Regions from separate parts of the Limosilactobacillus sp. DJ3M12 genome, predicted to be linked through region 3. Evidence: predicted binding sites of a transcription regulator. Region 3 holds the regulator's gene; each other region holds the start of a gene.
What was found. Region 3 encodes LexA, which represses DNA repair genes until DNA is damaged. Its sites were predicted from a motif close to CNAACANNTGTTNG; they were not measured.

Region 1 (8,441 bases), on a different contig from region 3:
ACCCCCGTTACGCAAATAAACTCACCAAGTGGAAAATCAACTGTAATATCCTTTAAGTTATTTTCCGCTGCTCCTGTAATAGTAATTTTCTTACCGTTACCTCCTCGACGCTCTTGAGGTACTGGAATAAATTTTTTCCCTGATAAGTATTGGCCAGTTAAGGATTTCCGTGATCGCATAATTTGCTTAGGAGTTCCGGCTGCCATCACTTGGCCTCCATTTTCACCAGCTCCAGGGCCAATATCAACAATGTAATCGGCCGCGCGCATTGTATCTTCATCATGTTCTACAACAACAAGTGTATTACCAAGGTCACGCATAGCCTTTAACGACTCAATCAAACGGTCATTATCTCGTTGATGAAGTCCAATTGACGGCTCATCAAGGACATACATTACTCCTGATAAATTAGAACCAATTTGGGTTGCTAATCGAATTCGCTGAGCTTCTCCCCCTGAAAGAGTTCGTGCTGAGCGACTTAAAGTTAGATATTCAACACCAACATTTTTCATAAAGGTTAATCGATCAATTATTTCTTTTAAAATCGGCTTAGCAATTTCATTTTTTTGTGCAGAAAGTTTGATGCTCTTAAAGAATTCAAGGGAATCACTAATTGATAAAGCGGAAACTTCACCGATATTTCGCCCATCAATCTTTACTGCTAAGGCCCGCTGGTTTAGCCGGTAACCATGACAAACCGGACATGGAAGCTCAGTCATATACTTTCTCATTTGTTCCCTTGTAAAATCTGAGTTAGTCTCCCGGTATCGTCGGCTAATATTATTGATAACACCTTCAAATGGCACATCGACATCCCGAATGCCACCAAAGTCATTCTCATAATGGAAGTGGAATGGTGTTTCACCATTACCGTACAAAATCTGTTGTTGTTGCTTTTTAGGCAACTTATTGAAAGGAGTATCCATATCAATGCCAACCGACTTGCAGAATTGTTCTAACATTTGGGGATAGTATTGCGATGAGATTGGATTCCAGGGAACAATTGCCCTTTCTTTTAAGGTCTTTGTTCGGTCAGGAACCACTAAATCAATATCTACTTCAAGTTTCAATCCTAACCCTTCACATTCTGGACAAGCACCAGTAGGAGCATTAAAGGAGAATAACCGTGGCTCTAATTCACCAACTGTAAATCCACAAATGGGACAGGCATATTGTTCAGAAAATGGAATTGGGTCTCCACCAATCACATCAGCAATTGCATAACCATCGCTTAAGCGGAGAGCCGATTCAAAGGAGTCAAATAACCGCGACCTAATTCCCTCTTTGATGATGATTCGATCAATCACGACATTAACCGTATGTTTTTTATTTTTATCTAATTCAGGGACTGAATCAAGGTCATAAGTTTCGCCATCCACTTGAACTCGGACAAATCCCTCACGCTTAATTGTTTCAAAGACTTTCTTTTGTGTTCCCTTTTTATCACGAACAACCGGCGAAAGAATTTGCAGACGTGTCCGTTCAGGCAATTCTAGTACCCGATCCACCATTTGTTCTGGTGACTGACTAGTAATTGGAATATTATCGTTCGGACAAATTGGTATACCAACCCGTGCCCATAGTAAGCGGAGAAAATCGTTAATTTCAGTCACGGTTCCGACCGTTGAACGCGGATTATGGGATGTTGTTTTTTGGTCAATTGAAATTGCTGGAGATAACCCGTCAATCGAATCTACATCTGGCTTATCCATCTGGCCTAAAAATTGCCGCGCATAAGCCGATAAACTTTCCACGTAGCGTCGTTGTCCTTCTGCATATAATGTATCAAAAGCTAAAGAACTCTTTCCAGAACCCGATAGGCCAGTTACAACGACTAACTTGTTTTTCGGAATAGTAATATCAATATTTTTTAGGTTATGAGCCCGTGCCCCATGAATTATGATCTTATCATTTGCCACGAAATAATCCCTCCTCTATTTTTTTGCTTTTGTCTTTAATTCCATTATCGTATCACGAAGCGTAGCAGCCTGTTCAAAGTCAAGGCGTTTAGCAGCAGAGCGCATTTGCTCTGTTAATTCATCAAGCATCTTTGCTTGGGCCTCTTTATCTAGCTTTGCAAAATCTTTGTCAGTAAATTCAGCACTGTTATCTGCTTCAGCTTCATCCGTTGCTTTCTTAGTAACAGTAATTGCTTCTTGAATTGGCTTGATGATTGTATGCGGCGTAATGTGATGTTCTTCATTGTATTTCATCTGAATCGTCCGTCGCCGCTTTGTTTCATCCATTGCCTTTTGCATCGAGTCAGTCACGGTATCAGCATACATAATTACTGCCCCATTCTCATTCCGGGCCGCGCGACCAATCGTCTGAATAAGTGAACGTTCATTACGTAAAAAGCCTTCCTTATCGGCATCAAGAATGGCGACCAAGGATACTTCTGGAACGTCTAGCCCTTCCCGCAAGAGGTTAATTCCAACAAGAACATCAAATTTACCAAGACGGAGATCACGAATGATTTGCGTTCGTTCAAGAGTCTTAATATCACTATGAAGGTATTTGACCTTTAACCCCATATCTTTTAGATAATCAGTAAGGTCTTCGGACATCTTTTTCGTCAGGGTCGTAACAAAAACACGTTCATTTTTCTCAATACGTTTGTTAATTTCACCAACTAGGTCGTCAATCTGTCCCATTACCGGGCGAACCTCAACTGTTGGGTCAAGTAACCCAGTCGGTCGAATAATTTGCTGAGCAACGTGGTCTGTCTGTTCCATTTCATATGGGCCTGGGGTTGCAGACATATATACAACTTGATTAACATGTTGTTCAAATTCTGGTAGTTTTAATGGTCGATTGTCAAGAGCACTTGGTAAGCGGAACCCATAATCAATTAACATTTGTTTCCGCGCTCGGTCCCCGTTATACATTCCCCGTACTTGCGGCATGGTTTGATGGGATTCATCAACAACTAATAAGAAATCTTTAGGGAAGAAATCTAATAAGGTATAGGGAGGTTCGCCGGACTTTCGACCATCCATGTAACGCGAATAATTCTCAATTCCATTGGTATAGCCCATCTCACGCATCATTTCAATATCATAAGTTGTCCGTTGTTGAATTCGCTCTGCTTCAAGAAGCTTTCCCTCATCAGTAAACTTCTTTACTTGTTTCTTCATATCAGCTTCAATTTGTGGCAATGCCCGATCCATGACTTCTTCATTAGTCATAAAGTGAGTAGCCGGGAAGATAGAAACATGGTCCCGGTCACCAATCACTTCGCCTGTCAGCGCATCAACTTCACGAATCCGATCAATCTCATCCCCAAAGAATTCAATTCGCAATGCTCGTTCATCACGCGACGCCGGAAAGATTTCAACTACATCGCCACGAACGCGGAAACGCCCCCGTTGAAAATCAATATCATTGCGATCAAATTGAATATTAACCAGTGCAGTCAACAATCGATCACGTTCAATTTCTTGACCAACGCGCAAAGAAAGAACACTATTTTGGTATTCTCGAGGATCCCCTAATCCAAAAATACTAGAAACAGAGGCAACGACAATTACATCATTTCGTTCCAGTAAGGAAGTGGTGGCAGAGTGCCGCAGCTTATCAATCTCATCATTAATTGACGCATCTTTTTCAATATAAGTATCACTAGATGGAACATATGCTTCCGGTTGATAGTAGTCATAGTAGGAAACAAAATATTCAACCGCATTGTGAGGGAAGAATTTTTTCATTTCACCATAGAGCTGTCCAGCTAAAGTTTTATTATGGGAAAGAATCAAAGTTGGCTTATTAACATTGGCAATCACATTTGAGATTGTAAATGTTTTTCCTGTTCCTGTTGCTCCTAATAAGATTTGAGCTTTTTCACCATCTTCAATCCCCTTTGTCAATTGATTAATTGCTTGGGGCTGATCGCCGGTTGGTTTGTACTCTGACACTAGTTCAAATTTTTTATCTGGTTGCCGGTAAATCAAAAGAAATTCCTCCCTTACGTCGCAGTTAAATAAAATAAAGTGGAATCGCAACTTCATAAATTACCGCATCCCACTTATCACTGACTATTTATTATTTACTGTTATTAGTTTATCACCCAAACATGTATTCGTCTATAAATTTACAGTAAAAAAGTGAGTAGAAAACAATCTCTCCAAACAGGCCCATTTTCACTCACTTCTTAAAATATTTTATTTATCATTTAATTTGCCGAAAGTAACCAAAGTAAAATTGTAAGCCCGCGGCAACAACATTAATCCAATTCAAACAAATAAACCACGGAACAAGATTAGCATTATCAAAATGGGTTACTCCATAAAATACAGAAAAACCACCAATAATCGCAATAAGATTAAGCCAAGCACAGAGGCGCCGCATTACAATGTCTCTTGGTCGACTCAATTCCCAGATAATATCAACGATTAGCCACAATACTAAAATTGCAAATGTTCCTGCAAATAAACTTGGTGTCATCCTTGCCGCCTCCCTTTACTTTGTTAATTTTTACCTTCTACTTCTATTATAAGAAAGCGCTTGCAAAAATCAACTATTTGATAAAAGGAAGCCTAAAAGCATAAATTATTGTTGAATAATTTGCGTAGTAATAATTGCTAATTGGTTTTTCGCATTACCATCTGCATTATCTTTTAATAATTCTGGCAAAATCTTCTTAAGGAAATACTGGACACTAGCCATATCACGAAAATCCATAATTGCCGTCAAGCTCGACTTATAAATATCCATATAAACTGGTTCAGGATTACCTTTTTGGATCTCACCAAATGATTCATACATAAGATCAATCTTATCAGCAACCGCGAGGATTTTACCTTCTAAAGTATCATCTTTCCCTTCCGCAAATCGTCGTTCATAAGCTGCCCGGAACTCAGCCGGAATTTCAGATTGAATAAAGTTTTCTGTTAATGATTTATCAACCCGCGCCAGCATTGAGCGCAATTCAGGGGTAGCATACTTTACCGGTGTTTTGATGTCACCAATAAAGCGTTCTGTATAGTCATGATTAAGAGCTTTTTCATATAAAGAACGCCAATCAATTTCATTTCCGGCTTGTTCTTCAATATCACCAAGCATTTGTGCTGCTTGCGTTACCTTAAATGAATGGGCAGCCACATTGTGTTCCTCAAATTTAAAATATCCTGGAGCGCGGTTAATCATTTCGAGGTCGCTTAAACTTTTCAGATATTCATGCATTCCCACGATGAAGTCCTCCCAAAAAATAATTAATTTGTACAATCATACAATTTTTTGGCGAAATTTCAAGAAAGGTGAGGAAAAATTTAATCTTAGTGACATCCCCAATATCGTATATAAAAACAGAGACTGTTGAAAAAAGCAAAGTTTTTTCAACAGTCTCTCAGTTATTATTATTCAGCAAACTCTTGTAAAGCCTTTTCGAAATCAGCTAATTTTTCATTTGCCTTATCTAAGGTATCAGCACTTGTACCAATGTAGAACTTAAGCTTTGGTTCAGTTCCCGATGGACGAATAGCAATCCAAGTATCATCATCAAGAATGTAACGCAATACATTTGATTCTGGGATACCTAATTCACTTACTTCGCCATCAGCTGTAGTTTTAGTCCCATTAGCGAAGTCTTCAGTAACTACTACTTGATGACCGGCAAAATGAGTTGGGGCTTCTTCTCTGAACTTCTTCATTAAAGCCTTAATCTTAGCTGGGCCATCAACACCAGCATAAGTATTAGCAATTGTCTTTTCGCGGAAGTAGCCGTACTTCTTAAACAATTCTTGTAAGCCATCGTAAAGGGTCATGTTACGACTACGGTAATAAGCGGCAACCTCAGCAAGTAAAGTTAAGGATTGGATAGCATCCTTGTCACGAACAAATGGCTTAATAAGGTAACCATAACTTTCTTCAAAACCAAACATAAAGGTATGATCAGCTTTGCCAGTCTCATATTGATGAATTTGGTCAGCGATCCACTTGAAACCAGTTAAAACATTGATCATCTCAACGCCGTAACTTTCTGCGATCTTAGCAGCGAAGTTAGTAGAAACAATTGATTTTACCGCAGCAGCATTCTTTGGTAAGGTTCCCGCTTGTTTATGCGCTTCAAGAATGTAGGCAAGCATGATAGAAGCAATTTGATTACCAGTTAGCAATTGATATTCACCATCTGGTTGACGAACTGCACATCCAAGCCGGTCAGCATCAGGGTCCGTGGCGATCAACACATCTGCATCAACTTTTTTACCAAGGGCAATGGAACGAACAAATGCTTCTGGGAATTCTGGATTAGGATGTTCCAAACCAGGGAAATCACCATTTGGTTGTGCTTCAGTTGGTTCCATTTCATAATTTGTAAAACCAGCTTGACGCAATGCCCGTTCACCAAGCATTCGGCCAGTTCCACATAATGGGGTAAAGACAAATTTCATATCTTTACCGTATTCCTTGGCTAATTCAGGATTAACAGTTACACCCTTAGCATTAGCAAGGTATGCAGCATCAACATCTTCACCCATGATTGTTTCCAAACCATTGTCAAGCATTTCTTGTTCATCAGCTAAAGCAATGTCAAAAATATCATCAATCTTACGGATGTAACCTGTCATCATGTCAGATTCTTTAGGTGGCATCTGTCCGCCATCTTCACCGTAAATCTTGTAACCATTGTATTCCTTAGGGTTATGACTAGCGGTAATCATGATTCCCGCATAAGTCCCCATGTGACGAACTGCAAATGACAATTCAGGCGTTGGGCGTAAATTATCATAGATGTAAACCTTAATCCCATGAGCACCTAATACACGAGCAGCATCATGAGCAAATTTACGGGAGTTGTGCCGAGAATCGTAACCAATAGCGACTCCTCGTTTTTTAATATCATCACCCAATGAATCCATTAAAGTTGCCAAACCTTCAGTTGCTTGACGGACAGTGTAAACATTCATCCGGTTAATTCCTGGTCCCATTAGTCCCCGCATTCCTGCAGTTCCGAATGATAATGGACCGTAAAAGGCATCTTCAATTTCTTTATCGTCGCTCATTGCAGCTAATTCTTGCTTTAAGTCTGGTTCAAGATCTGTTCGTTCTTGCCAAACCTTATAAGTATCTTTCCAGCTCACAATAATGTCTCCTTTATGTCATACTCTGCTTTTTAGTATACCGCATAAAATGCTATCTGTCGCTTTTTACTTAAAAATTTACTAAAGTTTTACCACGGCTTGGAAATTGAAATATGAGGCAGAAATTCTTGCTGTTTTTGCCGCTGGATTTGCCGTTGTTTAACACGTTGAGAATATGTTGCCATTAACGTCTTTTGCTCTTCAGTTTCCGGAATTAATTTATTAAATGCCGTTTGTTTTTCAGGATCAAGAATTACAAAAGTCATAAAACAATAAAAGCCGAGGAAACGTTCACCGGTCATCAAGTGCTCGCCAATTACTTTTGTAAATACTTCAATTGATCGCTTCCCAAAGCCGGTAACGTATGCCTCCATACACATTGAATCTTGAAGGTCAAATGGTCGCAGAAATTGGATCTCATCCATTGATACTGTTGCAACTGTTGTTCGAGCTACTCGCATTGCTGCTACCGAGGCTTGACCATCAATTAATTCCAAGATTCGTCCCCCGTATACTGTCCCGTGTTCGTTTAAATCTGAATTACGAATCCGATGAATTGACACCGCTAATGTATCATTACATTTGATTGCACCCATTAAAAAACCTCCTTAGTCCTTGTTATATAAAATTTTAACAAATCATTAACGATTATTGTTGGATTTTCGAAATTCAGCAACCGGTCCCAGATAATTACTATTAATTCCTAGCCATTTTTTATTAATCCGTCGTAAGGTACCATCTTTTTGAAGAACCCCAAGAGCATAGTTAATTTTATTAATAAGCGTCCGGTCCCCCTTCCTCATTCCAATCGCAACCCGGTCTGCAGGATAAGCAGATGCTGAAATCAATTTATAATTATTATTATTTGCAATGTGGGTCGCATAATAGCCGGCATAGACAGTCCCGGCAAGTACTCCTTGTGTGCGGCCTGCTTGCAGATCCATGAAAGCACTCGAGTTATCTTGATAAAGAATTGGCTTCTGTCCTTTAACTAGTTTCTTCAATACTTGGGGATATTTGTCAAAATCAGTTTGAGCAGTTGAGCTTTCTTGAATTCCCAACGTTTTTCCTTTCATATCCGCGAAATTTTTAATTTTACTATCTTTTCGTACCACCAATGATTGGCCAGATAGCTCATAAACTCTGCTAAATGCAATTCGTTTTTGTCGGGAAGGAGTAGCTGTATAACCGTTCCAAATACAATCAATTGTGCCATTTTTTAATTCGGTTTCCTTCATTGACCAATCAATTGACTGAAAATCAGCTTTTAATCCTAAAACTTTCGCAACTGCGCGAGATAAATCAACATCATAACCAACCAATTGACCGTTCTTTTTTCGAAAATCCATCGGAACAAAGGTA
Region 2 (8,441 bases), on a different contig from region 3:
TAAGGATTTTCCCAACGGTATTAAAGAGCACCTTTAATTTCCCGGGAAATTACGACAAAAGGAGCTGTGACATAAGTTAGGTCACTTCCACAAAATACGAACAGCGCAGTACAACAATGGCCTTCAGCGTTCGACTTTGCCGGACGCTGAAGGCCTATTGTTGCTTGCGGGGGCTCCCAGAGGCTAGCTTCGCATCGAAAAACGAAGTCACAAGTGACTTCTGTCTCGCTCCCTTTTCCTACGATTAGTCAAGAAAAATATTTAGAAAAGAAGAGTATACTAAACCAACCCGGTTCTTCTTCAAAAATCGAGAATTAGTGGTATATTAAAATTGTGAGGTGGTTATGCCTTCACAGGGACTATTGAGTCCGTATACCGATAGTGGTATTTTTCATGGTGCTTAATCATGGATAAGAGACATTTCAGAGTTTTATTCATACAAGCTACCATGGCGACCTTGTTCAGTTTTGGATGAGGTCGTTTTTCTTTTAAACGATAGTAATAGTCAACGATATGATTAGAATTAGCGTGTTGTTGGCGGATCATATTACCTACAGTAAAATATAAGAGCTTACGGGCAATCGGGTTTCCACGCTTATTAATGTGGTCTTGACCTAAATAGGTTCCAGATTGGTAACGACGAATATCAATTCCGACAAAGGCATTAAGCTGATTGGCATTGTCAAAGCGACTAATGTCGCCCAATTCTCCCATTAACTGAGCCGCAGTTTGTTTCCCAATTCCCGGAAAAGAGCAGTATAGGATATACTCTGGTAAGTGCTGGGCAATAGATTCCATCCGCTTGATAACCTCTTCCCTTTTACGGGTTAAGGCAATTAATTGGCGAGCATAGTAGCGAACTTCATCAACCTGAATGGCATCACCAGAAACAGCCGGATATGATTTTTGGGCGAGATCGATTAATCGATCGGCATACTTATAAGCTTTCATCTTAGATATTCGTTTATCTGTAGATGCCATTAGAATATTCTTTAATTTAACTCTCGAATAAGGCCTAACTAGTGCTGGATGAGAAAAAAGCTCCACGATATTCAACGCTAATTTAGATGTTCTATTTACAAATAATTGCTTAAGTTCTGGAAAAACTTGTTCAAGTGCAGTATGAAGATGATTTAGACGATAGTTCCAATCAGCATTGAGCTGATTATAGAACCGACTAAGCTCATGTAACTGAAGATGGTCTTTTTTCCAAGGAACTGTTAATCGAAAAGCATTTTCCTGGACAGTGAGCGCAATCCGATGAGCGTCTTTCTGATCGGTCTTAACTCGTCGTAGACTCTTGGACTTTAAATGAAGTTCTAGTGGATTAAGACGGCAAAAGCGGAGACCATTGGTCTCACAGAAATGTTCAATTACTCGCGAATAAATTCCAGTCGCTTCAAAGTAGATAATTGACTTCTGAGCTTTCTTAATCATATCTCGTAGAGCATTAAACCCCACTTTCGTTTGTACTAAAGAAAACTCCTTTAAACAGTGTTTCCCTCGATACCAGACACAGTAGCTTTTCCCCATTGAAACATCCAAGGCAAATATATCAGCCATAAAAAAACTTCCTTTCTATAAATAGAGCTAGACATAACCGCTATCCTAGATTTGTACTTTATTTCCTAAATACTTGAACTCGTAGTTCCACAACCTAAAAGCAAAATATCAAATCAAAGATAGCGGAGATCATTTTATAATACGGACTCGAAGTCCCTGGGAGCATGATCGATCTTAGCTCTATCTTCAGAATAACAAAAAAGTCCAGGACAATAATTATTTTTATCCTGAACTAATCTTAGGTTGTTTACTATTTCATCCTATATGTATTATACTACCTTGTTGAGATTTCCTTTCTTCTTGTTTTATTAACCCATTTGAACTATGATATTAATAATTTTATTTTTAGGGAGGTTTTTCAATGTTTGAAGAAACTAAAAAGGGCTTTGACTGGTTTAGCCTAATTGTTGGGGTCTTATTTATCATTGCCGGAATTGCATCATTCACGCGGCCAGATAAAACCCTTCACTTCTTAGCCATTGTTGCCGGAATTACTTTTATTTTCCGCGGAATTTATGAATTATGGTTCCGTCAACGAATCGGTCGAATCTTAGGAGAATCCTCAGGTTGGTTAATTTTTTCTGCAATTTTAGATATCATTTTAGGAATTATTTTTCTTTTCCAACCAAGCTTTGGGGTACTCTTCATTGCTATCATCTTCGCTATCTGGTTTATCCTTGATTCTATCACTGAGTTGATCAGTGCGAAGTTTTTCAAGGAATTTCATCGTGGATACTACTGGTTCATTGTAATTCTAGCAATTTTGAGTTTGGTATTAGGAGTTATTCTTTTATTTAGCCCATTACTTTCCGCTATTACAGTGGTATGGTTAGTTTCAACATTCTTGATTGTGTTCGGAATCATGAAACTTATTCAAGCATTTTAACGTATACCTTATATTAAAAGAGATCAGCAAAACTGATCTCTTTTAATTTTACGAATATTTTGAATTATAAGCCTTGTTCCGTCATCAAATATTAGGTGATGAGCATGGTAATCAATTCGTTTTAATTTTCCCGTGTATTCTTCATAAAAACCTGTCTTACCATTAAAGAATTCAACTTTTATTAACGGATGTGATCGGCCCCGTTCAATCATGGCAAGTTGGACTCTAATTCGATGCCTCATCTCAGCTGTGGGATAAGTCTTATGACCATACTTTTCCCCTACCTTTGCTAATAATTGATGGTAGCCGGTCAAGGCCGCAAAAGGAGAAAACTGAGCAGCGCGATCTTCGGTGGTCATTGGCGTATGAGCTTGAGAAACATGCCGAGGGGTGTTGATAATATCACGATACTTTGAGGTATCACTAAACAAGCTTTTTTCTATTTTCAGCAAATCTTCATTTTCCATTATGCTTGGTGCCCTCCAATCTGATTATTTCTTTCCAAAAGAGTAGCACCTTTTTTCAAATCCGCTGCTCGAATAATGGCGTTTTTACCGTACTCATTTTGCAAATCAAGGACAAGTCTTTGTAGTTTTTGATCCTTTTCTTGAACTTCGGAACGATTCTTATGTTTTTTCATTGAGTCCGTAAATAAATCTAACTGCTCATTATAATTCGCCAATCTGGCAAGCCGTGGTGAGAGAAGGTGGTTCGCTATTACCGTAATTTTACGAGCTGTCAATCGCCGGTCAAGGCCAGAATCACATAACTTCATAAATGCCTCCATCAATTCTGTACCAGATGAAGTCGGTAAGGAAAGATTAGCTTTTCCATGCATTGGCTTTGGCGCCTGGCGTCCATAGAAGTCTGTCACTAATGGTCCTTGGTAATCCTCCGATATATTAGAAACATCATAGGCGACCCTTAAAGCTACTTGATCAGTTACTAAGTTTTGCTTGGTTAACTGGAGAGCCAATGAATTAACCATCTCTTGAATCACTAACCGGATTTCTGTAAAGTTATAAGGTCGAGGCAACACCTGCCCAGAATACACCCCATGATCTGATGAATGATAATTTTTGATATCTTTAATGGTGGCTGACTCATATCCCCACGCATGGTCAATAATGATTTCCGCATTTTTTCCAAATTCGCGGTATAATACTTCTTCATTCATTGGATCAGATAACTTTCCCAAAGAACAACGAGCAATATCTCCCATTGTATGAAGACCTAGCTTTTTTAGTCGTCGCGCATACCCAGGACCAATTCGCCAAAAGTCTGTTAGTGGCTGGTGCGCCCAAAGGTAACGGCGAAAAGTATGTTCATTCATCTGTGCAATCCGGACCCCGTCTTCATCCCCTGGAATCCGTTTAGCTACTATATCCATCGCTACTTTCGCTAAGAAAAGATTGGTCCCAATTCCTGCAGTTGCAGTAATTTGTGTCTCTGCTTTAATTGTTTGGATGATTTCCTTAGCTAAAGAACGGGCGCTAACATGGTACTTATTAAGATAATCGGTAATATCCATCATTACCTCATCAATAGAATAAACGTGGATCTTTTCTGGTGGTAAATAGCGTAAATAAATTTCATAGATGGCGGCACTTTTTTCAAGATAAAAATTCATTCGTGGGCGCGCAATCCTATAACCAATTTTAAGTTCCGGTGATTTTAATAGTTCATCCCGGTAAATTGAAACAACTGGTGATAATCGCTGGTGAGACATTTCTCTGGCACGACGATTATTCAAGTATGCTACTCGTTGTTCCACCTCATACAATCGCGGGCGACCAGAAACACCAAAATTTTTCAAAGCTGGTGAAACGGCGAGACAAATAGTCTTACTAGTTCGCGATTCATCGGCAACTACGAGGTTAGCGTTTAAGGGATCTAGCCCACACTCAGTACATTCGACCGAGGCATAGAATGATTTTAAATCGATTGCCATATATGTTCGCCCCATCATGAGAATACCTCCAGCACTTCAGTAAATATTATTATATCTTCAATCAAACATATGTTCAAGAAACAGTTAAAAATAAGGAGGCTAGAAAAACTCAGCCTCCTTATTTAACTTAATTTAATTATTCAATATCAATATGATTTTCATCGTCATCAGTCTCATCCTTCTTAGGAAGAGTAATTGTCAAAACACCATTCTTGTATTGAGCTTTGATATCCTTCTTATTTACATCTGGTAAACGATATTGCCGACTCATTTGGCCATACCGACGTTCAGAATGCAGAACATTGCCATCCTTATCACCATCATCATCAAAGGTATCCCGATGACCAGTAACTGTCAAAATATCATTGGCATAATTAATGTGAATATCCTTCTTATCAAATCCAGGCATGTCAATCTTTACGGTATAATTTTTGTCATCTTCTGTAACATCTGTCTTCATGTGATCAGCAACCGGAGTTAGGTTAGAGAAGAAATCATCGTTCATCCAGTTACGCATGTTCATCAAACTATCGAATAAATTATTACGGTTTTGTAATTCATTAGCCATAAAGAATGCTTCCTTTCCTTCTTATTCATTGTCTATGTTAAACGCTTTCAGCTAAAATGCAACTAATATGCTAGGGACCATTGACTAAAAAGAATATAATAGAAGTAGGAAAATAGAAAGGAGCCGCGCAAGATGAAAAAAGTCACAATCAATGATGTTTCAATGCCCGCAATTGGAATCGGAACATGGAATATGGGAAATTCTCTCGTCAATCGGTCCACAGAAATTAAAGCCATTCAAACTGCAATTGACGTTGGCGCACAAGCTATTGATACTGCGGAAATGTATGGCGATGGTCGTTCTGAAGCACTTGTCGCTGAGGCCATCAAACCATATAGTCGGGAAAAGCTATTCTTAATTGATAAAGTTCTTCCTTCAAGTGCCAGCAAGACAAAACTTGAGCATAGTTTAGACCAAAGTTTAGCTGCCGTAGGAACAGACTATTTTGACCTTTACCTTTTACACTGGCGGGGTGGGATTCCGTTAGCAGAAACAGTCAACGAATTAGAGAGAGTTAAAAAGGCAGGAAAGATTAAAGCATGGGGAGTCTCAAACTTCGATGTCAGTGATCTTGAAGAATTATGGCGCCTTAAAAATGGCACTGATTGCGTTGCCAACGAAGATCTCTATAATCTCGATAGTCGCGGAATTGAATTTGACCTCCTTCCCTTAATGAAACAGCATCAGCTTCCATTAATAGCCTACTCTCCCCTTGCACAGGGTGACAGTCTATCTGGAAAGTTAACCGAGAATCCGCTACTAAAAGAAATTGCCGCAAACCACCATATGACCGTTAGTCAGATCATGCTTGCATGGGTCTTAAGAATTGGAAATATCCTTGCTATTCCAAAGAGCAGCAGCCCAAAACATGCTGAAGAAAATGTTGCAGCTGGTAACATTGAACTAAGTGATGATGAGTTACTTGCTTTACAAAAAGAGTTCCCATCACCAAATAAAAAAGTACCCCTCGCAGTAATTTAAGAGTTACAATGTGACATAATAAAGCTAAAAATCGAACTACAATTTTGCATTTCACAAAGTTGCAGTTCGATTTTTCATATATGAGGAAAACTAATAATTAATTTTCTTGATTAGCCTTTACCGGGTGATAGCGATGAAGACGTTGAGATCCTACATCGATTTCTGCTGGATTACCTTTGTGGCCCGGCTTAATCTCAACAAGGCCTAACTTAATAGCCCCCACAGGACAAACAAGTGCACACAGTTGACAACCGACACACTTACTCTTATCAAAAACTGGTTGCCGTTTTTCATCATCCCAAGTTAATGCTTGGTGAGCACCATCTTGACATGAGATAAAGCAACGTCCACAACCGATACACTTATCCCAATCAATCTTAGGGTAAACCTTGTAATTTCGGTCAAGCTGATTAGTAGGAATAATATTCTTATTAGCTAAGCCGACAAGATCTTGAAGGTGGTCTACATGCTGTTCTTCCATGTAATGCATTAAACCATTAGTAAGGTCATCAATGATCCGATAACCATATTCCATGATCGCAGTTGTAACTTGGAGAGTAGTAGCACCCAAAAGAATAAATTCAGCAGCATCTTCCCAGGTTTCAATTCCCCCAATTCCAGAAATCGGTAGTTGTTCAAGGCCGGCTGCTGACCGTAATTGTTGTAAGAAACGTAAAGCAATTGGCTTAACAGCTTTCCCAGATAATCCAGAAACAGAAGATTTACCATCAATATTTGGTAAACCAACTTTCTTCTTCAGATCAACATCAACAATTGATTTAACAGTATTGATTGCGGAGAAGCCATCTGCCCCTCCTTCTAGACATGCCTTAACAATCGGAACCATCGTCGTAATATTTGGTGTCATCTTCGCAAGAACTGGAAGGCTAGTCCCGCGTTTAACGGCTTCACAATTCTTCTTACATAATTCTGGATTAGTTCCCACATCTGAACCCATGGTATGAGAAGTCATCTGTGGACAAGAGAAGTTTAATTCAATCATATCAGCCCCTGCCTCAGTTACTAACTTAGCCAGGTTGGTCCAATCTTCCAATGTCTCACCCATAATTGAAGCAATCAAGACTTTATTGGGATATTCCTCTTTTAACCGTCGCATATCAGCCAAGTCCTGCTCCAAGGGGTGTTCTGATAATTGTTCCATATTCTTAAAGGCAACAAAATGCATGTCTTCCTTGGCTAATTCGTCGAACCGAGGAGAAACTTCATCAATCTTAAAGTGTGTTGGTGATAAAGTCTTATATACGATACCGCCCCAACCAGCGTCATATGCATTCTTACACATTTCGTAACAGTTCCCAACAGGTGAGGACGACAAGCAAAATGGATTTTCAAAATGAACGCCTAAAAAGTCTACAGATAAATTTTTTTTAATCATTTTCTTGTCCTCCTAACAACCGGTCTATTTCTTCTGCTACTTCTTTTCCTTTCTGTACTGCTACCACAACGGTTTTATCTCCGGCAACAATATCACCAGTCGCAAAAACTTTGGGATCTTTTGTCCGGAATCGTGGTTCACGGAATGGAATTTCATTATGCTGTAAGTCAATGTCTAGTCCTTCTGCATTCGCTTTTTGACCAACTGCTAAAATAATCTTATCAGCAGTAATAGTTAATTCACTCTTAATCTTCCGGTGAGTAAAGGTAGCACGATTCTGATGAACTTCTTTTGGAACGTAACCATCAACAATTGTTACACCAGCTTCTTGAGCACCGGCAAGTTCCTTTTTAGAAGCTTTGAATTCATCAAACTGCTCATAAACAACATCGGTAACATAAGGAACATTAAGCTTCTTTAAGGTTGTTACAACATCCATTGCAACATCCCCACCACCAATAACAAGGACATTTTGCGGAAGATCTTCTAAATTACCCTTACTTTCTTTTGCCCGGGCTAGGAATGAGATTGCTGATTCAGTACAGATATTGTGTTCAAACATTGGAAGCATCTTTGCTTCACTTGTCCCAATAGCAACAATTACTGCATTGTAACGAGCTTTAAGGTCATCCATTGAAATATCTTTTCCGACAGTTGTGTTATAGATAATGTGCGCACCAAGGTCGACAATTCGTTGAACTTCATAATCCACAATTTCTTCCGGCAACCGATACTCAGGAATGCCGTAGGTCAAGTAACCGCCAGCCTTAGCAGCTTTTTCATAGATATCAACTGCATAGCCCTTTTCACGAAGAGTCGTGGCTGCCTGTAAACCTGATGGGCCACTACCAATGATGGCAATACTCATTCCGTTTGGCTTACCAGCTTTAAGAATCTTCATATTCATCTTTCGCTCCATATCAGTGACATACCGTTGAATCCCACCGATATCAATTGGTCCGTCGATTTTAGCCCGGGTACATGCCTTTTCACAGTAACGCTCAGTTGGACAAACACGCGCACAGATTGATCCTAACGCATTGTTTTCCCGAATCGTTTCAGCTGCCCCTTTAACATTACGAAAAAGAACACTTCG
Region 3 (8,441 bases):
TTACCTCAGTTCCCTAATTTACATTTTGATTGGACTAAGGGTCATGCAACGAATGCTGGAAATAATAAGGTCGATGAATTACTAAATAAGACGATGGATCAGTTATAATTATTTGACAAGAGGATGATAAGAAATGAGAATTGGTATTGACAAAATGGCTTTTGCAACAACAAATGACTATTTAGACCTTGTTGAATTAGCAAAAGAACGCAGCGTAGATCCTAATAAATTTACCATTGGAATTGGACAGGATCTACAGGCAGTTGTGCCACCTACGCAAGATATTGTGACTTTAGGAGCTACGGCAGCGAAAAAATTGCTTACTCCGGAATTAGAAAAAAATATTTCGACAGTAATTGTGGCAACTGAGTCAGGAATTGACAATTCAAAAGCGAGTGCAATCTACATTAAACGCTTATTAGGGCTTAGCGACTTCACCCGAACGGTAGAAATGAAAGAGGCTTGTTATTCTGCAACAGCTGCTATCCAATTTGCAAAGGGAGTAGTGGCGCTTAATCCTCAAGAAACTGTATTGGTGATCGCTGCTGATATTGCTCGTTATGGATTAAATACGCCAGGAGAGGTGACTCAAGGAGCTGGAGCAGTTGCAATGCTGATTTCGCGGAACCCTCACATCCTAACCCTTGAAGATACAACGGTTGCTTATAGTAAGGATATAATGGACTTTTGGCGGCCGTTATATGCAACAGAAGCTTTAGTAGATGGAAAATACTCTACTAATGTTTATATTGAATTTTTCCTTCAAACTTTTACCCGTTACCAGCAATTAACTGGGCGAGAATTAGCAGATTTTGCTGCCCTTACATTCCATATGCCATTTACTAAAATGGGAAAGAAAGGGTTAGAAGGGCTGCTCAAAGATCGTAATGATGAGGTAGCTCAACGATTACGAACACAATTAACCGCAAGTCAACTATTTTCACGTCAAGTTGGTAACCTTTACACTGGCTCCCTATATTTATCATTAATGTCATTGTTACAAAATAGTGACTTAAAAGCTGGAAGCCGAATTGGGTTATTTAGCTATGGTTCTGGTGCAGAAGGAGAGTTCTACACAGGAATCCTAGAAGATGGCTACGAGCATTATATGAATAATATTCAAGAAGAACTAGAACATCGTCACCAGGTTTCGGTAGCAGAATACGAAAAACTATTCAGTAGTCAATTAGGAATGAATGACCAGGATATCGAGTTTGATGTTACTAATGATCCATTACCTTTCGTTCTTAAAGGGCAAAAGGATCATCAACGGATTTATGAAGCCAAATAACTTAAATAAAAAGGAGCCCCAAAATGGACTCCTTTTTTATTTAGAAAATATGATCACGAAATAGTCCCACTACTTTACCAAGGATTTTTACATTGTCTAAGAAGATTGGCTCCATCGTATCATTTTCTGGCTGTAAACGAAAACGTGTTTTTTCTTTATAGAATCGTTTACAAGTAGCTTCATTATCATCATTCATTGCAATAACGATATCACCATTTTTAGCGGTGGATTGTTTACGCACAATTACTTGGTCGCCATTAAAAATCCCTGCTTTAATCATACTAGTTCCACGAATGGTAAGCATAAACAAATCATTATTATCTTGAATAGAAGGAGGTATCGGGAAAAACTCAGTAGCATTTTCAACTGCTAAAATTGGTTGCCCAGCCGTAACAACACCAAGCATTGGAATTTCTTTTTGAATCGGTTTTACACCTAAAATATCAAGTCCCTTGGGTGTGATCTCAAGTGCTCGAGGTTTAGAAGGGTCTTTTTGTAAGAATCCTTGTTCAATTAAGCGAGAGATGTGTCCATGGACTGTTGAAGTTGAAGACAGTCCAACAGCACTACAAATTTCACGAACAGTCGGTGGATAGCCATGATCTTCAACTTGTTTATGAATATAATTTAGGACGGCCATTTGTTTATTTTTTGCTACCTTTGCCATATTGACACCTCATTATCATTAATTGTGTTAAGCTTATCATAGATAGATGCATATTTCAAACGTACGTTCGTGATTTGCATTAATTTTATAAAATAAGTAAAATCGACTTTATTAAGGAGATGATTATAATGGCTGAATCGAAAGAACAAGATGCTTTATTGAAGCGAATTAATGAACTTGCTCATAAGAATAAAGAAGAAGGTTTAACTGAGGAAGAAACTAAAGAACGAGATCGTTTACGTAAGGAATACCTAAAGAACTTTAGAGAAGCAATGCGTAGTAATATTGAAATGATGCGGATTTTTGATAAAGAAGGTAAAGAGGTTACTCCTGAAAAGGTTCGTGAAATTCAACGTAAAAAAGGACTTCGTGACGATTAACAGCGATTTGCTCTTTTCAAAAATTGCTCTTTCGTGTAAGATGGATAGGTAACGAGCAAAGGAGGAAGTAATTGTGGGTATGACGATCATGCTAATGATTCTTGCATTATTAGTCGGTTTGGTTATCGGCTTCTTTGGTGCACGTAAATACATGGAAAACTACCTCCGCAATAATCCACCGATTTCGGAAGAGATGCTGCGGACGATGATGCTTCAAATGGGACAAAAACCATCAAGTCGTAAATTACATCAAATGATGCAAGCGATGAAAGCACAAGCTAAAAAGTCAAATCGTAAATAATATAAAAGGATGTGATTTTTATCACATCCTTTTATATTGGAAATTAAAATTCATCATTCTTTGGCTTTGGAGGAACAATATATTTATAATTGGGATCAATTTGTCTATCTAATTGGTCAAAGGCGTCTTGCATTTGCTTTTCTAAGTCAGCCTGTACTTCGGGAGTGAGCCGTTGCTTTCGGTCAATATAAATAGGCTTCCCAAATGCAATTTGGCGCGGCTTACGGGTAAATAGCTGGCCAAATTTTAGGGGTCCCTGGTAAACAGCAGGAACTAAGGGGACGTTTGCCATTTTAGCGATCACGGTGGCCCCGCCTTTTAATTTAGATGAGTAGCGTGATCCGCTAGGGAAAATAATGGTCGATAAGTCAGTCTTCTTTAAAATTGTAACCGGCTTTTTAATAGCAGACGGACCTGGATTTTTCCGATCAACCGGATAGGCATTTAGTGCTTTTAAGAATTTGCTAGCAATTGGATTCTTAAAAAGTTCTTTTTTAGCCATGAAGCTAAATTTTTTGGGCCATACGGCAAGCGCTAGTAAGACAGGATCCATCCAAGTACGATGAGGTGCAATAATAATATAATTGCCTTCAGGGATGTTTTCCCTATTGTATATTTTAGGTCGTCCGTTAATCAAATTTAAAAATGGATTAACGATTTTAACGAGGAAAGTGTACAACATGTCAATCTTCCAATCTATAACAAAATTAAGTTTTCGTTCCTCAGTATGACGAAAAAAAGTGGATCTTGCAAGTACAAAAATAATGGAGGACATAATGGAAAACAGAAATATTTTAAAAAAGGATGAAAGAATTGATCAGTTATATAGTCAGGATGTACGGATAATCCAAAATCCCCATTATTTTGCTTTTTCGTTAGATGCTGTCTTATTAGCAAACTTTGTGCGTCCCAATCATCGACAGAAATTAAAAATTGTTGACTTGTGCGCTGGAAATGGGGCAATCGGCATTTTTCTCCACGATAAGCTTAGCGGAACATTTACCGAAGTTGAATTACAACCACAGATTGCTGATATGGCTGAACGGACAATTTTGCTAAATGATTTACAAGATCGTTATACCGTCATTAATGATGATATCGCAAACGTTAATGATTATATTTCTAAGGACTCGATTGATATTGTCCTTTGTAATCCTCCTTATTTCCCAGTTACAGCCCAAAGCCAGAAGAATCCAAATAAAGCTTTAGCGATTGCTCGTCACGAAATAGCGACTGATTTAGTGACAGTTGTTAAAAAGATGAGTGGCTTATTAAAAATGAATGGTCATGGGTATCTTGTGCATCGTCCAGATCGTTTAGGTGAGATTTTACAAGTGTGTCAGGAAAATAGATTAGCACCTAAAAGAATTCAATTTATTCATCCTAAACCTGATCGTGATGCGAATATTTTGTTGCTTGAAGTGATTAAGGATGGCCGACCTGGAGGAGTAAAAGTAGTACCACCATTGATTGTTCATGGAGCAGATAACGAGTATACTCCAGCGGTTCAGGAGTTATTATATGGCAAGTGAGAAATACTATATTTATGTATTGTATTGTGCAGATAATAGCTTTTATTGTGGCTTTACCAACAATGTTAAACGGCGCTTTCATACCCATCAGACTTATCAAGGGGCAAAATATACTCGTGTGAAAAAGCGTCATCCGCTAAAGCTTATTTATTCAGAGGAATTTGAATCAAAGCATGATGCCCTGAGTGCGGAATATTATTTTAAACATCAAACCCGCCGCCAAAAAGAAAAATTTTTACTTGACCATGGTGTCGATTTATTGAAACTACGGAGGAATTAAGATGAAGATTTATATGTATGGTGTTTATCAGGATGAAGTTCCTTACATTAAGGAATGGCAAGAGGAACATCCTGAAGTAACTGTAGACTCAACAACGAAACTTTTAGACGAAAGCACAGTCAACTTGTCTAAGGGAAGCGATGGAGTAGTAGTATTCCAGCAAAAGCCTTATTCAGACGAGGCCTTACGTCAATTAGCGTTTAATGGTATTACAAAGATGTCATTGCGGAATGTTGGGGTTGATAATCTTAATCATGAATTAGTACGAGAACTTGGTTTCCAAATTACTAACGTACCAGTTTATTCCCCAGCTGCAATTGCTGAATTTTCAGTTACTCAAGCACTCAACCTTTTACGTCGAACAAAAGAATTTTATTTAAAATTAGCAAAAGGAGATTATAACTGGGCACCGCATATTGCTAAGGAAATGAATAAGCAGGTTGTCGGGATAGTTGGAACAGGAAACATTGGATCCACAGCAGCTAAAATCTTTGCTGGTTTTGGTGCAAAAGTGATTGCATATAGCCGTCACCAAAATAAGGAACTAGAAGAAATTGTTGAATACGTTAGCCTTGATGAATTATATAAACGGGCAACAATTATTTCGCTTTATTTACCTCATGTTCCAGCGACAGATAAAATGCTTAATGAAAAAACATTTGCAATGATGCAGGACGGGGTCTTACTGGTTAACACTGCACGTGGACCATTAGTCGATGAAAAGGCATTGATTGAAGCGTTGAATAGCGGTAAAGTCGGAGGAGCTGCTTTAGACGTAATGACTGGTGAAACCAAGATTTTTAACCAGCAAATTGATTTCCAAGAAGTTGATTATAACGAATTTAAGGATTTAGTTGATCGGCCAAATGTTTTAATCACGCCACATATTGCTTTCTATACTGATCAAGCAATTAAAAATATGGTTAAGATGAGTTTGTCCGCCAATCTAGATTTGATTAAAACTGGCACCTCAGATAAACTAGTTAAATTTTAAAATAAGTTAAGTGAAAAACCTTGTCAGTTTGCAAGGTTTTTTGTATACTATATTTCGGTGTTACGCGCCAATTTCACACCCAGAATGATGGTGGTGAGGGTGCTTAAATAGTCCCATTGCCAGAAGAAGACTGGGGAGGAGAAACAATTTGGAGGTATTATTTATGTCTGTTGTATCTATGAAGCAATTGCTTGAAGCCGGTGTCCACTTCGGTCACCAAACTCGTCGTTGGAACCCAAAGATGGAAGAATACATCTTTACTGAACGTAACGGTATTTACATCATTGACTTACAAAAGACTGTTAAGTTAATTGATACTGCTTACAACTACATGAAAGATGTTGCTGCTAACGATGGTGTTGCTTTATTTGTTGGTACAAAGAAGCAAGCTCAAGATGCTATTGAAGAAGAAGCTACTCGTGCAGGTCAATACTACGTTAACCACCGTTGGTTAGGTGGTACTTTGACCAACTGGAAGACTATCCAATCACGGATCGCTCGTTTGAAGGAACTTAAGAAGATGAGCGAAGACGGTACATTTGATGTTCTTCCTAAGAAGGAAGTTGCTGTCTTAACTAAGCAACGTGAAAAGCTTGAACGTTTCCTTGGTGGTATTGAAGATATGCCACGGATCCCAGATGTTATGTTCATTGTTGATCCTCACAAGGAACAAATCGCTGTTAAGGAAGCTCAAAAGTTACACATTCCAATCGTAGCTATGGTTGATACTAACACTGACCCAGACGACATTGATTACGTTATCCCATCAAACGATGATGCTATCCGTGCCGTTCGCTTAATCACTTCAAAGATGGCTGATGCTTTTGTTGAAGGTAAGCAAGGTCAAGACGATGCTCAACAAGAAACTGCTGATGATAACGCTGCTAACGAAACTGTTAGCGAAGATTCATTAAAGAACTTGAAGAACAGCGTTGAAGGTAAAGAAGACTAAAAATATTAAATTCTTGGGCTGTTTTGTACGGACCATTCTGGCCTAAGTACTAAACAGCCCTTTTTTCAAAAAAGATTATAAAAGGAGAGATTTCGTCATGGCTGAAATTAAAGCTGCTCAAGTTATGCAATTACGTAAAAAGTCCGGTGCCGGTATCATGGATGCTAAGAAGGCATTAGTTGCTAGTGATGGTGACATGGACAAAGCAATGGACTACCTTCGTGAAAAGGGTATTGCTAAGGCAGCCAAGAAGAGTGATCGTGTTGCAGCTGAAGGATTAGCTGATATTGCTGTTAATGGCAATACAGCTGCAATCGTTGAATTGAATTCAGAAACTGATTTCGTTGCTGCTAGTGAACCATTTAAGGACTTATTGAAGAAGGTTACTAAGTTAATTAGTGAAAACAAGCCTGCTAATGTTGAAGAAGCATTAGAAATCAAGACTGAAAATGGCACATTAAATGATGATATTATCAGTACTACACAAAAAACTGGTGAAAAGGTTAGCCTTCGTCGGTTTACTGTTGTAGAAAAGGATGACGGCGATAGCTTTGGTGCATACTTACACCAAGGTGGTCAAATTGCTGCATTGGTTGTCTTAGAAGGTGCTGACGATGCCACTGCTAAAGACGTTGCAATGCACGTTGCAGCTATCAACCCTGAATTCATGACTCGTGATGATGTTTCTCAAGAACGTCTTGACCATGAACGTGCTATCTTCAAGGAAGAAACTTTAAACGAAGGAAAGCCTGAAAAGATCGTTGACAAGATTGTTGAAGGTCGTTTAAACAAGTTCCTTTCACAAATTTGTTTAGCAGATCAAGACTTTGTTAAGGATTCTGACCAAACTGTTGAACAATACGTTTCAAGCAAGAATGGTAAGTTGAAGTCCTTCATTCGTTACGAAGTCGGTGAAGGAATCGAAAAAAAGCAAGATGACTTTGCTCAAGAAGTTAAGGACCAAATGAACTAAGCGTTCGGTCAAAAGGAGGACGTACTCAATGTAGTGCGTCCTTTTTTAAAGATTAACTTACCAATTCAAGGAGGATATCATATGGCAGATATTAAATATAAGCGAGTAATTTTAAAGCTCAGTGGAGAAGCATTAGCTGGCGACAAGGGTTTTGGGATTAACCCACCCGTTTTAAAGGATGTAGCTAAAGAATTAAAAGAAGTTCATAATTTGGGCGTTCAAATTGCCATCGTTGTTGGTGGTGGTAACATGTGGCGTGGTGTTACTGGTGCTGAATTAGGGATGGAACGTGCGCAAGCTGATTACATTGGAATGTTAGCAACTATTATGAATGCCTTATCACTTCAAGATGCGCTTGAATCAATTGGTGTTCCTACCCGGGTACAAACTTCAATTGAAATGCGCCAAATTGCTGAACCATATATTCGGCGGAAAGCTATTCGTCATTTAGAGAAAGATCGAATCGTTATTTTTGCTGGTGGAACAGGAAGTCCTTACTTCTCAACTGATACTACTGCTGCATTACGAGCAGCAGAAATTAACGCTGATGCCATTTTAATGGGTAAAAATGGGGTTGACGGCGTTTACTCAGCTGATCCAAATAAAGTTAAGGATGCTACTAAGTTTGATCATTTAACCCATATGGATATCATTGAAAAGAATTTACATGTAATGGATACTACTGCTAGTTCACTATCGATGGACAATCATATTCCATTGGTAGTCTTCAACTTGAACACATCAGGCAATATTATGAAAGTAGTAACTGGTCAAGAAGTTGGTACAACAATTGAAGGAGACTAATAATATGGCTACAGGAAAAGAAATTTTAAATGATGCCAAACAAAAAATGGCAAAATCAGGTGATGCACTTCAGCGGACACTTGCTGATATTCGTGCGGGTCAAGCCAATGCAAGTTTATTAAATTCTGTTAAAGTTGAATATTACGGAGCACCAACTCCATTAAATCAAGTTGCATCAATCACAATTCCAGAAGCACGGCAATTATTAATCACCCCTTATGACGAAAGCGTGCTTGAAGAAATTGAAAAAGCAATCTATGCATCTAA

Region 1: the regulator LexA is predicted to act here: its motif matches at 4,068-4,081, upstream of uvrB (excinuclease ABC subunit UvrB).
Region 2: the regulator LexA is predicted to act here: its motif matches at 4,463-4,476, upstream of QOS06_RS03220 (Y-family DNA polymerase).

The regions. Positions count from the first base shown of each region.
Region 1 covers NZ_CANCWY010000019.1:6,379-14,819, forward strand. Annotated here, with positions in the region: gene uvrA (excinuclease ABC subunit UvrA) at 1-1,919, opposite strand, end outside; gene uvrB (excinuclease ABC subunit UvrB) at 1,935-3,950, opposite strand; gene QOS06_RS08715 (hypothetical protein) at 4,168-4,443, opposite strand; gene QOS06_RS08720 (YfbR-like 5'-deoxynucleotidase) at 4,549-5,187, opposite strand; gene QOS06_RS08725 (phospho-sugar mutase) at 5,355-7,079, opposite strand; gene QOS06_RS08730 (acyl-CoA thioesterase) at 7,169-7,675, opposite strand; gene QOS06_RS08735 (amino acid ABC transporter substrate-binding protein) at 7,721-8,441, opposite strand, start outside.
Region 2 covers NZ_CANCWY010000002.1:156,352-164,792, forward strand. Annotated here, with positions in the region: gene QOS06_RS03200 (hypothetical protein) at 1-37, shown strand, start outside; gene QOS06_RS03205 (IS110 family RNA-guided transposase) at 343-1,563, opposite strand; gene QOS06_RS03210 (HdeD family acid-resistance protein) at 1,925-2,449, shown strand; gene QOS06_RS03215 (hypothetical protein) at 2,473-2,916, opposite strand; gene QOS06_RS03220 (Y-family DNA polymerase) at 2,916-4,418, opposite strand; gene QOS06_RS03225 (Hsp20/alpha crystallin family protein) at 4,537-4,968, opposite strand; gene QOS06_RS03230 (aldo/keto reductase) at 5,101-5,949, shown strand; gene preA (NAD-dependent dihydropyrimidine dehydrogenase subunit PreA) at 6,047-7,345, opposite strand; gene QOS06_RS03240 (NAD(P)-dependent oxidoreductase) at 7,338-8,441, opposite strand, start outside.
Region 3 covers NZ_CANCWY010000001.1:102,484-110,924, forward strand. Annotated here, with positions in the region: gene QOS06_RS00530 (ribonuclease H family protein) at 1-108, shown strand, start outside; gene QOS06_RS00535 (hydroxymethylglutaryl-CoA synthase) at 134-1,291, shown strand; gene lexA (transcriptional repressor LexA) at 1,332-1,958, opposite strand; gene QOS06_RS00545 (DUF896 domain-containing protein) at 2,087-2,338, shown strand; gene QOS06_RS00550 (YneF family protein) at 2,412-2,639, shown strand; gene QOS06_RS00555 (lysophospholipid acyltransferase family protein) at 2,683-3,321, opposite strand; gene QOS06_RS00560 (tRNA1(Val) (adenine(37)-N6)-methyltransferase) at 3,416-4,171, shown strand; gene QOS06_RS00565 (GIY-YIG nuclease family protein) at 4,161-4,451, shown strand; gene QOS06_RS00570 (D-2-hydroxyacid dehydrogenase) at 4,453-5,445, shown strand; gene rpsB (30S ribosomal protein S2) at 5,609-6,397, shown strand; gene tsf (translation elongation factor Ts) at 6,495-7,370, shown strand; gene pyrH (UMP kinase) at 7,452-8,174, shown strand; gene frr (ribosome recycling factor) at 8,179-8,441, shown strand, end outside.